DNA from 2 places in the Mycolicibacterium sp. HS_4_1 genome. Region 1 is predicted to be linked to the other one. Evidence: predicted binding sites of a transcription regulator. Region 1 holds the regulator's gene; the other holds the start of a gene.
The links. Region 1 encodes LexA, which represses DNA repair genes until DNA is damaged. Its sites were predicted from a motif close to CGAACANNTGTTCG; they were not measured.

Region 1 (5,102 bases):
TCTCGCCGACCAGCCGGGTCGCCACCTTCGCCGCGGCCGACAATCCGACCATCTTTTGGACCCCCGACCACGGCGCATTCGTCGTCCGTGGCGCGATGAACGCCGCGTGGGCCAAGCTCGGCGGCGCCACCGGCAAGCTCGGCGCGCCGACCGGGGACCAGACGGTCAATGGCGACGTCATCAGCCAGAAGTTCACGGGTGGGTCGATCTCGTGGAACAAGTCGAGCCACGAGTTCAGTACCGAGCCGGCGGACCTGGCGTCGCAGTTGAGCGGTCTGCAGGTCCCCAGTGTCGACCTCCCGGGCGGAGTGAACGCGCAGCCCGAGGAGTCCGGCAAGTGGTACCAGTTCCACTGGTGGTGGCTGCTGGCGATCATCCCGCTGTTGCTGGTGGTGTCGGGCATCGTGATCGCGGCGCTGCTGCGGCGCCGGCGGCGGGCCGGCCAGGATGTTTTCGACGAGCACGATACGTACGACTACGACGACCACGACGACCACGATTTCGGTGACGGGGAGTACGGCGACCCGCAGTATGCGGACGACGGCGGCGACACCGAGTACGCCGCCGACTTCGCGCCCGAGACCGAGCATTTCGACGCTCCGCGCGGCGGGCCCGAATTCCAGAGCAACCCGGACGTCATCGACACCGCGCCGACGGTGTACCCCGATTTCACGGCCGAGCAACCTGCAGACGAGGGTGAGTCGACGGCACAGGCCGAAGCCGAGGCCCAGCCCGTGGACGCTGCCGAGCCGGCCGAGCCCGCTGAGTCCGAGCCGGACGCTCACGAGCCCGCCGACGAACCGACGGCATCGGTGCAACTTCCCGAGGCCCTGCGCCGCGGGAGCGCGGCGGCGGGCCTGACCGCGGCTGGGCTGGCAGGGTTCGCGGGCCTGCGGCCTCGAGACTCCGGCGACCGTGTGTGGGTCGCGCCGGCCGCCGCGGACGCCGGGGCCCCGAACGCTGACGTGCACGCGCCCGAGGAGCAGGTCGTCGATGCTGCGCCGGCCCAGGTCCCGGCGAGCGAACCACCGAGCGAACCGACGGCCGAGCCGCGCGCGGACGCCACGCCGGCAGAGGACACTGTGACGGCAGAGGACACTGTGACGGCCGGTCCGGCCAGTGGCAGGCACCATGCCTTGGGCGCGGAGGAGCCCGAGACCGCGCAGATGTCGTTCCGCGTGGCGACCGGCGCGGAGCCGCCTGCCGGCTACGTCATCAAGGCCAACACGAAGTCGGGTCTGTACTGGGTGCCGGGTGCGCTCGGATACGACGACGCTGACGTCGAAATCTGGTTTGCCAGTGAGGAATTCGCGGTCACCAACGGATTCGTCCGAGGCTGACCCCGCCGACGGCTGAGCCCCGCTGCGAGCGACTGCAGCGGGGCTCGACTATTGGTCTGGCAGGCGTCAGATCTTGCGGATGACGGTCACGACCTTGCCGAGGATGACCGCGTCGTTGCCCGGGATCGGGTCGAACGCCGGGTTGTGCGGCATGAGCCACACCTGGCCCTTGGTGCGCTTGAAGGTCTTCACCGTGGCTTCACCGTCGATCATCGCCGCGACGATGTCCCCGTTGTCGGCCACATTCTGCTGGCGCACGACGACCCAGTCGCCGTCGCAGATCGCCGCGTCGATCATGGATTCGCCGACCACCTTCAGCAGGAACAACGAGCCCTCGCCCACGAGCTCGCGGGGGAGCGGGAAGACGTCTTCGACGGCTTGCTCGGCGAGGATCGGACCGCCCGCGGCGATCCGGCCGAGCACCGGGACGAAAGTCGGCTCGGGCAGGGTGTCCGAACCCGCCACGTCGGTGGTGATGGCGGCGCCGGTCGAGTCGTCCGCGCCCCGGACGTCCACGGCTCGTGGGCGGTTCGGATCGCGGCGCAGATAGCCCTTCTTCTCCAGCGTGCGCAGCTGGTGGGCCACCGATGAGGTGGAGGTCAGGCCGACGGCATCGCCGATCTCGCGGATGCTGGGTGGGTAGCCGCGCGTCGTCACCGAGGTGCGGATGACGTCGAGGATGGTCCGCTGACGTTCTGTGAGGCTGCTGGCCCGGCCACCCGACTGGGTTTCGGGGGTGCGATCGGTGCGGTCCGGGGTATCGGTGCTGTCGCTCATGTGAACGAATCTAGCCCAGTGCACACGATTGATCAAACATGTGTTCGAGATCGGGCGGATCGGCGTGTCGCGGCCGCCTCCCGCTGGTGACGTGGCGAAAGCGGGGGGCGAATCGGCGGAACGGAACTTGTCGGTGGGTCGTCGTATCGTTCGCAACAGTTCGATCACATGTTCTACCGTTCGAACATTTGGGCGATATAGTCGAACACAAGAGCGATCGAACCTATGTACGAACTCAGGAGAGGAACCGACATGACCGTCATCACCCGCGAGTACCCCACCGACGTCGTCGTCCGCACCGTGCCTCGGCGTGCAGACGTGAATCGTCACCGCCAGGCCCGGCTGCGGCCGGCCGGTTCCCGTCCCTCGGGTGCGGCGTTCCAGCATCGGGGCACGGGCGTGCTGAGCTCCCGTGCCTCGCACCGGCGCAACCCGGTCACGCCCTTGACCACGGTGCTGCTGGCTCTCGTCGCCGCGGGCATCACGGTGTGGCTGGGCCTGGTCGCGCAGTTCGGAGAGTCTGTTCAGCCGACCGCGTCGACCGCATCCGTACCCGCGCAGCTGGCGGTGGTCCGGGTGCAGACCGGGGAGTCGATTCAGCAGGTCGCCCGGCGCGTGGCGCCCGACGCACCCGTCAGCGCCGTCGTCGACCGCATCAAGGAGCTCAACAAGCTGCCATCGGTGGCCCTGGACGCCGGGCAGACGCTGATCGCTCCGGTCGGCTGAGGACAGCCCGTGCGCACCTTGATCGGCACGGCGCCCGGCCGGGTCCGAGCGGCACGGGTAGGCTCGAGACCGTTCGAAACGGTCGATTGTCGGTGCGGCGAAGGAGCGGTGATGCACTGTCCGTTCTGCCGGCATCCGAACTCGCGCGTGGTCGATTCGCGCGAAGCTGACGAAGGCCAGGCGATTCGTCGTCGCCGGTCATGCCCGGAATGTGGCCGCCGGTTCACCACGGTGGAGACCGCTGTGGTCGCGGTGGTCAAACGAAGCGGCGTCACCGAACCGTTCAGTCGGGACAAGGTGATCAAGGGCGTACGGCGCGCGTGCCAGGGTCGGCAGGTCGACGACGACGCCCTGAACCAGTTGGCCCAGAAGGTCGAAGATGCGGTGCGGGCCACCGGTTCTCCCGAAGTGCCGAGCCATGAGGTCGGATTGGCGATCCTCGGTCCTCTGCGTGATCTCGATGAGGTCGCCTATCTGCGATTCGCCTCGGTGTATCGCTCGTTCTCGTCCGCCGAGGACTTCGAACGCGAAATCGAGGCGTTGCGAGCACACCGCGGCGTGACGTCGCCCGGCTGACCGCCGTTAGGTCGCGCTGCGTTCGTCGGTCTCCATCGCGTCGAGAACCGCGAACTTCGTATCGTGCGGGGCGTCGATCGACTTCGCGGTGACGCCGGTCTGCAGGAGTCCGCGCAGGGCATCACGGTCGTATACCGACGGCGCGGTCGTGTCGATGAATTCCTCGATGAGCTTCACGAATCGATCGGGGTCGTCATGAAATGGGAAATGTCCCGAGTTGTCGAAGAACTCGAGCCGGGAACCCGGCATCGCGGCATGTGCCAGTTCTCCATGGGCGGCCGGGATCACGGCATCCTGGGTGCCCCAAACCAACTGCACCGGAATGGCTTCCGTCAAATAACATCGGTCCAGCATGGTGACCACCTGGCCGCGCCAGTCGACCACCGCACGCAGGGTCCGGGCGAAGGCAGACGAGGCCTTGGGCTCGGGCAGGTCGTTGAGGATCCGCAGCATGTTCGGCAGGTCGTGCCCCAGACCGGTCGACCCGAGCAGCGCGCCGCCGAGACGCCCGGCGAGCTGAAGCGCGGGCAGCACCAACGGGATTCGCAACAGCGCCAGCGCTTCGGTGCCCAACGGCAGCGCCGCAAGCCGCAATGCGATGTTCACGTCGCGCGTCACGCCGCCGGCACCGACCAGCACCAGGCGCTCGACCAACTGCGGGAACTGATAGGCGAATTGCATGGCCACGCCACCGCCCAGCGAATGGCCGACGACCGTCACCCGTTCGATGTCCAGCACGCTGAGCAGGTCGCGCATGCCGTTGGCGTACGCCGCCACCGAGTAGTCGGCGCGCGGCTTGTCGGACTGACCGTGGCCCAGCAGGTCGGGGGCGATGACGGTGAAGCGCTGGGCGAGGCGTGTCTGCACGGTTTCCCAGGTCGTGGAGTTGTCGCCGATGCCGTGGATCAGCAGGATCGCCGGACCCGAGCCGGCCACCCGATAGGCCCGCCGGTAACCGTGGATGGTCCGGTATTCCAGGCGGGGTGTCACGTCACGGACAGAATGCAGGGTGGGCTTTCCGTCGGGCATCGTCCCAGCTCCTTCCCATCGTGTCGGCGAGGCCGACCACGTGGGTCAGTCGCCGTCGGTGCCGTCGTCGCCGGGGTGGGAATCGGGGAAACCGTCGCCGGACTGTTCGGCGAGGAACTGTTCGAACTGTGCGCCGAGTTCGTCGCCGCTGGGTAGTTCCTCGTCACGTGCCAGCAACGACCGATTCTCCTGAGCAGCGACGAACGAATCGTACTGTTGTTCCAGTGCAGTGACCACTTGAGCGACTTCGGAGCTGGCCTCCACCTGCTCACTGATCTTCGTGTACACCTCGGCGCCCGCCTCGGACAGTGCGTGCAGCGGAATCTGCAGCGACGCGATCCGGGAGACTTCGCCGAGCAGGGCCTCGGCGGCCGGCGGATAGGCGGTCTGCGCCAGGTAGTGCGGCACGTGCACGGTGAAGCCCAGCGCTTCGTGGCCGTGCTGGATCATCCGGTACTCCAACAGGTTCGACACACTGGCCGGAACCTGGACCTCGCCCACCCACGGTGTGTGGTCCGCGATCAGTTCCTTGTTGCCGGCATGCGCGGTCATGGTGACGGGCCGGGTGTGCGGCACCGCCATCGGGATGGCACCGAGTCCGATGACCTGCCGGACGCCGAGCCGCTCGGACAACAGCCGCACCGCCGTGATGAA
Region 2 (5,102 bases), 280 kb from region 1:
GATCAACACGCCTTTGCGCTTGACCTCGGTGGCGTTGTGCAGCGTCGCCAACCCGACCGTCGATCCCGCCACGGTGACGGGCTCCATATAGGCGAATGGCGTGACGCGGCCGGTGCGCCCCACGCTGACCCGGATATCGAGCAGCTTGGTGGTGACTTCCTCGGGCGGGTACTTGTAGGCGATGGCCCACCGGGGCGCGCGACTGGTGGCCCCGAGCCGCCGCTGCAGCGTCCGGTCATCCAGTTTGACCACCACGCCGTCGATTTCGTGATCGACATCATGACGATGCTCACCCCAGTAGGCGACGCGTTCGGCCACCGCGGCGATACCCGTGACGCGGGTGGTGTGGTCCGATACCGGCAGTCCCCAGGCCTTCAGCGCGCGATACGCGTCGTGCAGCGACGCCGGCTCAAAGCCTTCGGTAAGGCCCAGACCGTGGCAGATCATGTGCAGCCGACGGCGTGCGGTGACGGCCGGATTCTTCTGCCGCAACGACCCCGCGGCACTGTTCCGCGGATTGGCGAACGGCGGCTTGCCTTCCTCCACCAGGCTGGCGTTGAGCGCGGCGAAGTCCTCGAGGCGGAAGTACACCTCGCCGCGGACTTCCAGCACGGCAGGCACCGGGAACTCATCGGTGCCGGTGAGCACCTCGGGCACGTCGGTGATGGTGCGGGCGTTGAGCGTCACATCCTCACCCGTGCGGCCGTCGCCTCGAGTGGCGCCGCGGACCAGCTTGCCGTCGCGGTAGACCAATGCGAGCGCGACGCCGTCGACCTTGAGCTCGCAAAGGTACTCCAGATCCCCGCCGAGCTCGTTGGCGAGCCGGGCCGCCCATGCCGTCAGCTCGTCGCTGTTGAACGCGTTGTCGAGCGACAGCATGCGTTCCAGGTGCTGCGCCTCCCCGAACTCGGTGGCGAACCCGGCGCCGCCGACGAGCTGCGTCGGCGAATCGGGTGTCCGCAGTTCGGGGTACGTCTCTTCGAGCTGCTGCAACTGCCCCAGCAGCTTGTCGAACTCACCGTCGGAGACGATCGGAGCGTCCTTGACGTAGTAGCGGAACTGGTGGCCGCGAACTTCTTCGGCCAGTTCCTGCCATTGCCGGCGCACGTCGGGATCGGGTGAGCTCACCCGGTAAGGCTAGCGAAGGGGTCTGACGGGGCGCGAAGTGTCGATAGGCTGGGCACGTGCCGCATCCGATCATGTTCGACGATGACGACCCCGGACTGTCAGAGCTGCGGACGGTGGCACTGAGCTTCCCCGAGGCCTTCGAGAAGGTGTCCTGGGGCCGGCCCGTGTTCTGCGCGCCCAAGATGTTCGCGATGTACGGCGGCAATTCGAAGACGACGGGCGAGATGGTCGCGTATCCGCATTCGGTCCTGGTCAAGGTCGACGAGTCCGACCGCGCCGCACTCGAACAGGATTCGCGCTTCTACTATCCCGCCTATCTGGGCCCGTCAGGCTGGCTCGGGCTCGATTTCACCGCGGCGAAGGTCGACTGGGACGAGGTCCGCGAACTGCTGGACGCGTCGTTCCGGCTGATCGCGACGAAACGGTTGGTCAAGCTGCTCGACGAGAGTTGAGCAGCTGCGCCCGCTTTAAACGCGTTGGGACACAGGTCGATACCTCGGCCTGTGCGCCTTTGCGGCGCATGCGGTAGCAGCGGCATGGAGGTTCTCCGCGCCGCCGGGCATCGCAAGGCGCCGGGTTAGGTTGTGGGACTGTCACTTTCACCGTCACCATCGCTATCTTCGCCCTCCGTCGGATACAGCGTCGGGTGGTGATACTCGTTCGTCCGGGGTTGGCCGACGTCCAGTAGTGGTGGCGGGGTCCAGTGGGCTCTTCCGTCGGGGCCCATGGTGGTGCTCCAGCCGCCAGCGTGGGCGGCTCGGTTGTCGCAGCCGCAGGCCAGGGCGAGGTTGGTGATATCGGTGTGGCCGTCGTCGCCCCAATCGGTGTCAACGTGGTGGGCCTGGCAGCGCGAGGCCGGGGCGGTGCAATTGGGTTTGGTGCAGCCGCGGTCACGCGCGAACAACATGATCCGCTGCCCGGTGGATGCGGTACGACGCGCCCGGCCCAAATACAGCGCAATGTTGGTGTGTTGATCGAATACCGCGAGGTAGTGGTGGGCGCCGTGGGCGGCCATCCGGATCAAATCCCGCACCGGCAGTTTCGATCCCGTGTGGGTGACCGCGACCCCGGCGCCGCGTTCGAGTTCCTGCACCGTCGTGGTCGCCACCACCGCGACCGGGAGCCCGCTGTGCTCGCCCAACTGCCCGGAGGCCAGCATCATCCGGCCCACCGCTTTGAACGCGTCGTACTGACGCTGAGCCACGGTGCGGGTGTCGCCCGCGATCTGGGCTTGGGTCGGTGTGCCCGAGATGCACGGCTCGGGATCGTCGGGATTGCACATCCCCGGCGCGGCCAACTTTTCGAACAACGCCTCCCAATAGGCCCGAGCCTCCGGATCGAGGCTGGCCTTGACTTCCGAGCGCCCATCGGCCTGCTGCTTACCCATCACGAACGACCGTTGCGGGTCCGGTTCGTCATCGTCAGGTTCGGGCCCGTCCTGATCGAGCCGGTACAGCAGATCAGCGGCCGCTTTGCGCAGCTCCTCCGGCGTCTTGTACCGCGCTGCGGCCACCAGGTCGCGTTCACACTGCACCAACGTGACCGGGTCCACCCACAACGGCACCTTCGCAAAGAATCCGGTGATCACCGCGATATGCTCGATATTGATGACACCGTCGGCTTGGGCGGCGGCGACCAGTTCCCACACCGGGCCCAGGGGTTCGCCGGTGATCGCCGACCGCGGCCCGAGATGGTCGCAGTCGCGGACCCGGCGGCGGGCCTCCTCCCAGCTGATGCGATGCCGGATATGCAGCACCTCGGGCCAGTCTTTCGCCCCGATGTCTTTGGCCGTGGCCTGGGTCTGGGCAGCGGCCAGGATCTGGTGGTCGACCGCCTCGGCGGCACACTTCAGGGTTTCGCGACGGGACTGCAACTCCAGCAATGCCCGCACGTCCAGGCCGGTGTAGTCCAGGGACGCGACCCGAGCCAGCACCGCGTCGAGGTCCGCGTAGACCTCCTCGACAAGGCTGCTGGCAATATCCATACTTCGAACACTAGTTCGGACCACTGACAAGTTTCGACGGTTTGGGACAGCTGTGCCGAAAGTGACGAATGAGCCAAACACGTTGCTCGGCATGGCCTTCCGCTCACTACGCCAACTACGGCCGAGCGGCTCGACGCGCGATGAGGTAAGCCTGTCGGGTGGACTCGATTTCGTCGTCGGGTTGCCGAACCAGCTCGGCGTAGACGCGCAATCCACTCTTCGCCAACAGGTCTGCGACGACATCCGGTCGACGTCGGATGAACGTCAAGTTCACCTGCGCACCATCGAAGTCCGTCAGCACCCGCGGTTGCTCGCCGACCTGGAACGCCACAAGCACCACCCCGCCCGGCGCCAGCACCCGGTGAAACTCGGCAAACACTGCCGGCAGATGCGTGTCCGGGACATGGATGATCGAGTACCAGGCGCAGAGCCCGCCGACGCTGCCGTCGGCCACATCGAGGTCCAGCATCGACCCAACGCGAAAAGATAGACCCGGGTTGTGCTGTCGTGCCTGCGCAATCATGTTGGGCGACAGATCGATTCCGATGACGTCCAGGCCGGCGGCGGCAAGTGCCGCAGTGGCCACGCCGGTGCCGCACCCCACATCCAGCACACCCGCCCCGGGATCCACTAGCGCGGCGAAGGCGCCGATCATCGCGCGGTCCACGGGCCTGTCGTCGAGGTGGCACTGGTAGCGCGCGACGTAGTGTGCGGCGCTGCGGTCGTAACCGTCACGGGTCACCGCGACAAATTCGGGCTCCACTGCAGCACTGTCACGCACGCCGAAACCACCTCCGCTTCATGCCATTCAGTCAGCACTCGATGCTAGCCGCGCTCGCCGATGCAGGAGCCACACTCCGCCGAGACCCAGCGCAGCATCCTCCACGACGGTGGCGACATTCCACGCCCCTCGGCGATCACCACTGGCCATCGCCCACAGCCGGACAACGGCCAGCAGCAGCGCGGCCGCTGACCAAGAGCTCACGAAGGCATCCCGATCCCGACCCCTCGCGTACACCACCAGGCCGTAGCCCAACCCGGCATTGAGGGCACCGATCTCCCTTTGGTACCAACGATCCCGCGCCCACCCATAGTGGTCCGCGACCTTGTCGGGCGCGAGCAGGTGGCCGCCGAAGGCACCGACGGCCATGGCGAGAGCGCCAGTCCCGATAAGCCACTCGCCTGAGCCGAGGCGCGATTCCGGCCGCGCCTTGCCTGCGATATCGAACATTGTTCCTCCTATTGACTGATTATCAGTCAGTCTGCCACAGTAGAACCGGTCAGCCGGAAAGGTCAACGCTTCCGGCCCAATTCAGTCGGAGGACTCCATGACCACAAACGGCCGAATGAATCTGCAGGACAAGCGAATAATTCTCACCGGCGCATCAAGCGGAATCGGGCGAGCGCTTGCCGGCGCCCTGGCAGACGAGGGTGCGCTGCTGGTCTTGGCCGCCCGCCGCAAACCGCTGCTCGACGAACTCGCCACCGAGATCAACGATCGCGGCCATGCCCGCCCCACCGTCATCACCGCCGACCTGTCCGAGCCCGGCGCGGCATCAGATCTGGGCGCAGCGGCGCTGGAGGCGTTGGGCGGTACCGCTGACATCCTGATCAACAACGCCGGCACCAACCTGACCGGCGCCCAGTCACGCATCGCGGACGCACCCGAAGCACGTGCCGTCTTCGAAACCAACGTCTGGTCGCCCCTCGCGCTGACGGCTGCGGTGTTGCCCGCGATGCACGCCGCCGGCTCGGGCACCATCGTCAATGTCACCTCGACTGTGCAATCGGTGCCGTTACCGCTTCTCGGCTACTACGCAGCATCGAAAGCCGCCCTGGCACAGGCAACCCGTTCCTTGTGCCGGGAACTCACCGAAACTCCGATCAACGTCATGGAAGTGATACCCGGAGCCACCGACACCGCACTTCGTGACATCGATGAACTGCCGTGGAAGACCACGCCGCCACGCACTCTGCCACCCGTCGCACC

Region 2: ACX12F_RS10590 (HNH endonuclease signature motif containing protein) is a predicted target of LexA. The motif match lies at 3,117-3,130, and genes of this name have one in related genera.

What each region holds. Positions count from the first base shown of each region.
Region 1 covers NZ_CM137261.1:2,504,970-2,510,071, forward strand. Annotated here, with positions in the region: gene ACX12F_RS11930 (LGFP repeat-containing protein) at 1-1,340, shown strand, start outside; gene lexA (transcriptional repressor LexA) at 1,407-2,117, opposite strand; gene ACX12F_RS11940 (LysM peptidoglycan-binding domain-containing protein) at 2,370-2,843, shown strand; gene nrdR (transcriptional regulator NrdR) at 2,955-3,419, shown strand; gene ACX12F_RS11950 (alpha/beta fold hydrolase) at 3,426-4,448, opposite strand; gene ACX12F_RS11955 (proteasome assembly chaperone family protein) at 4,494-5,102, opposite strand, start outside.
Region 2 covers NZ_CM137261.1:2,227,891-2,232,992, reverse strand. Annotated here, with positions in the region: gene ligA (NAD-dependent DNA ligase LigA) at 1-1,128, opposite strand, end outside; gene ACX12F_RS10595 (MmcQ/YjbR family DNA-binding protein) at 1,185-1,580, shown strand; gene ACX12F_RS10590 (HNH endonuclease signature motif containing protein) at 1,706-3,112, opposite strand; gene ACX12F_RS10585 (class I SAM-dependent methyltransferase) at 3,228-3,875, opposite strand; gene ACX12F_RS10580 (hypothetical protein) at 3,921-4,343, opposite strand; gene ACX12F_RS10575 (SDR family NAD(P)-dependent oxidoreductase) at 4,441-5,102, shown strand, end outside.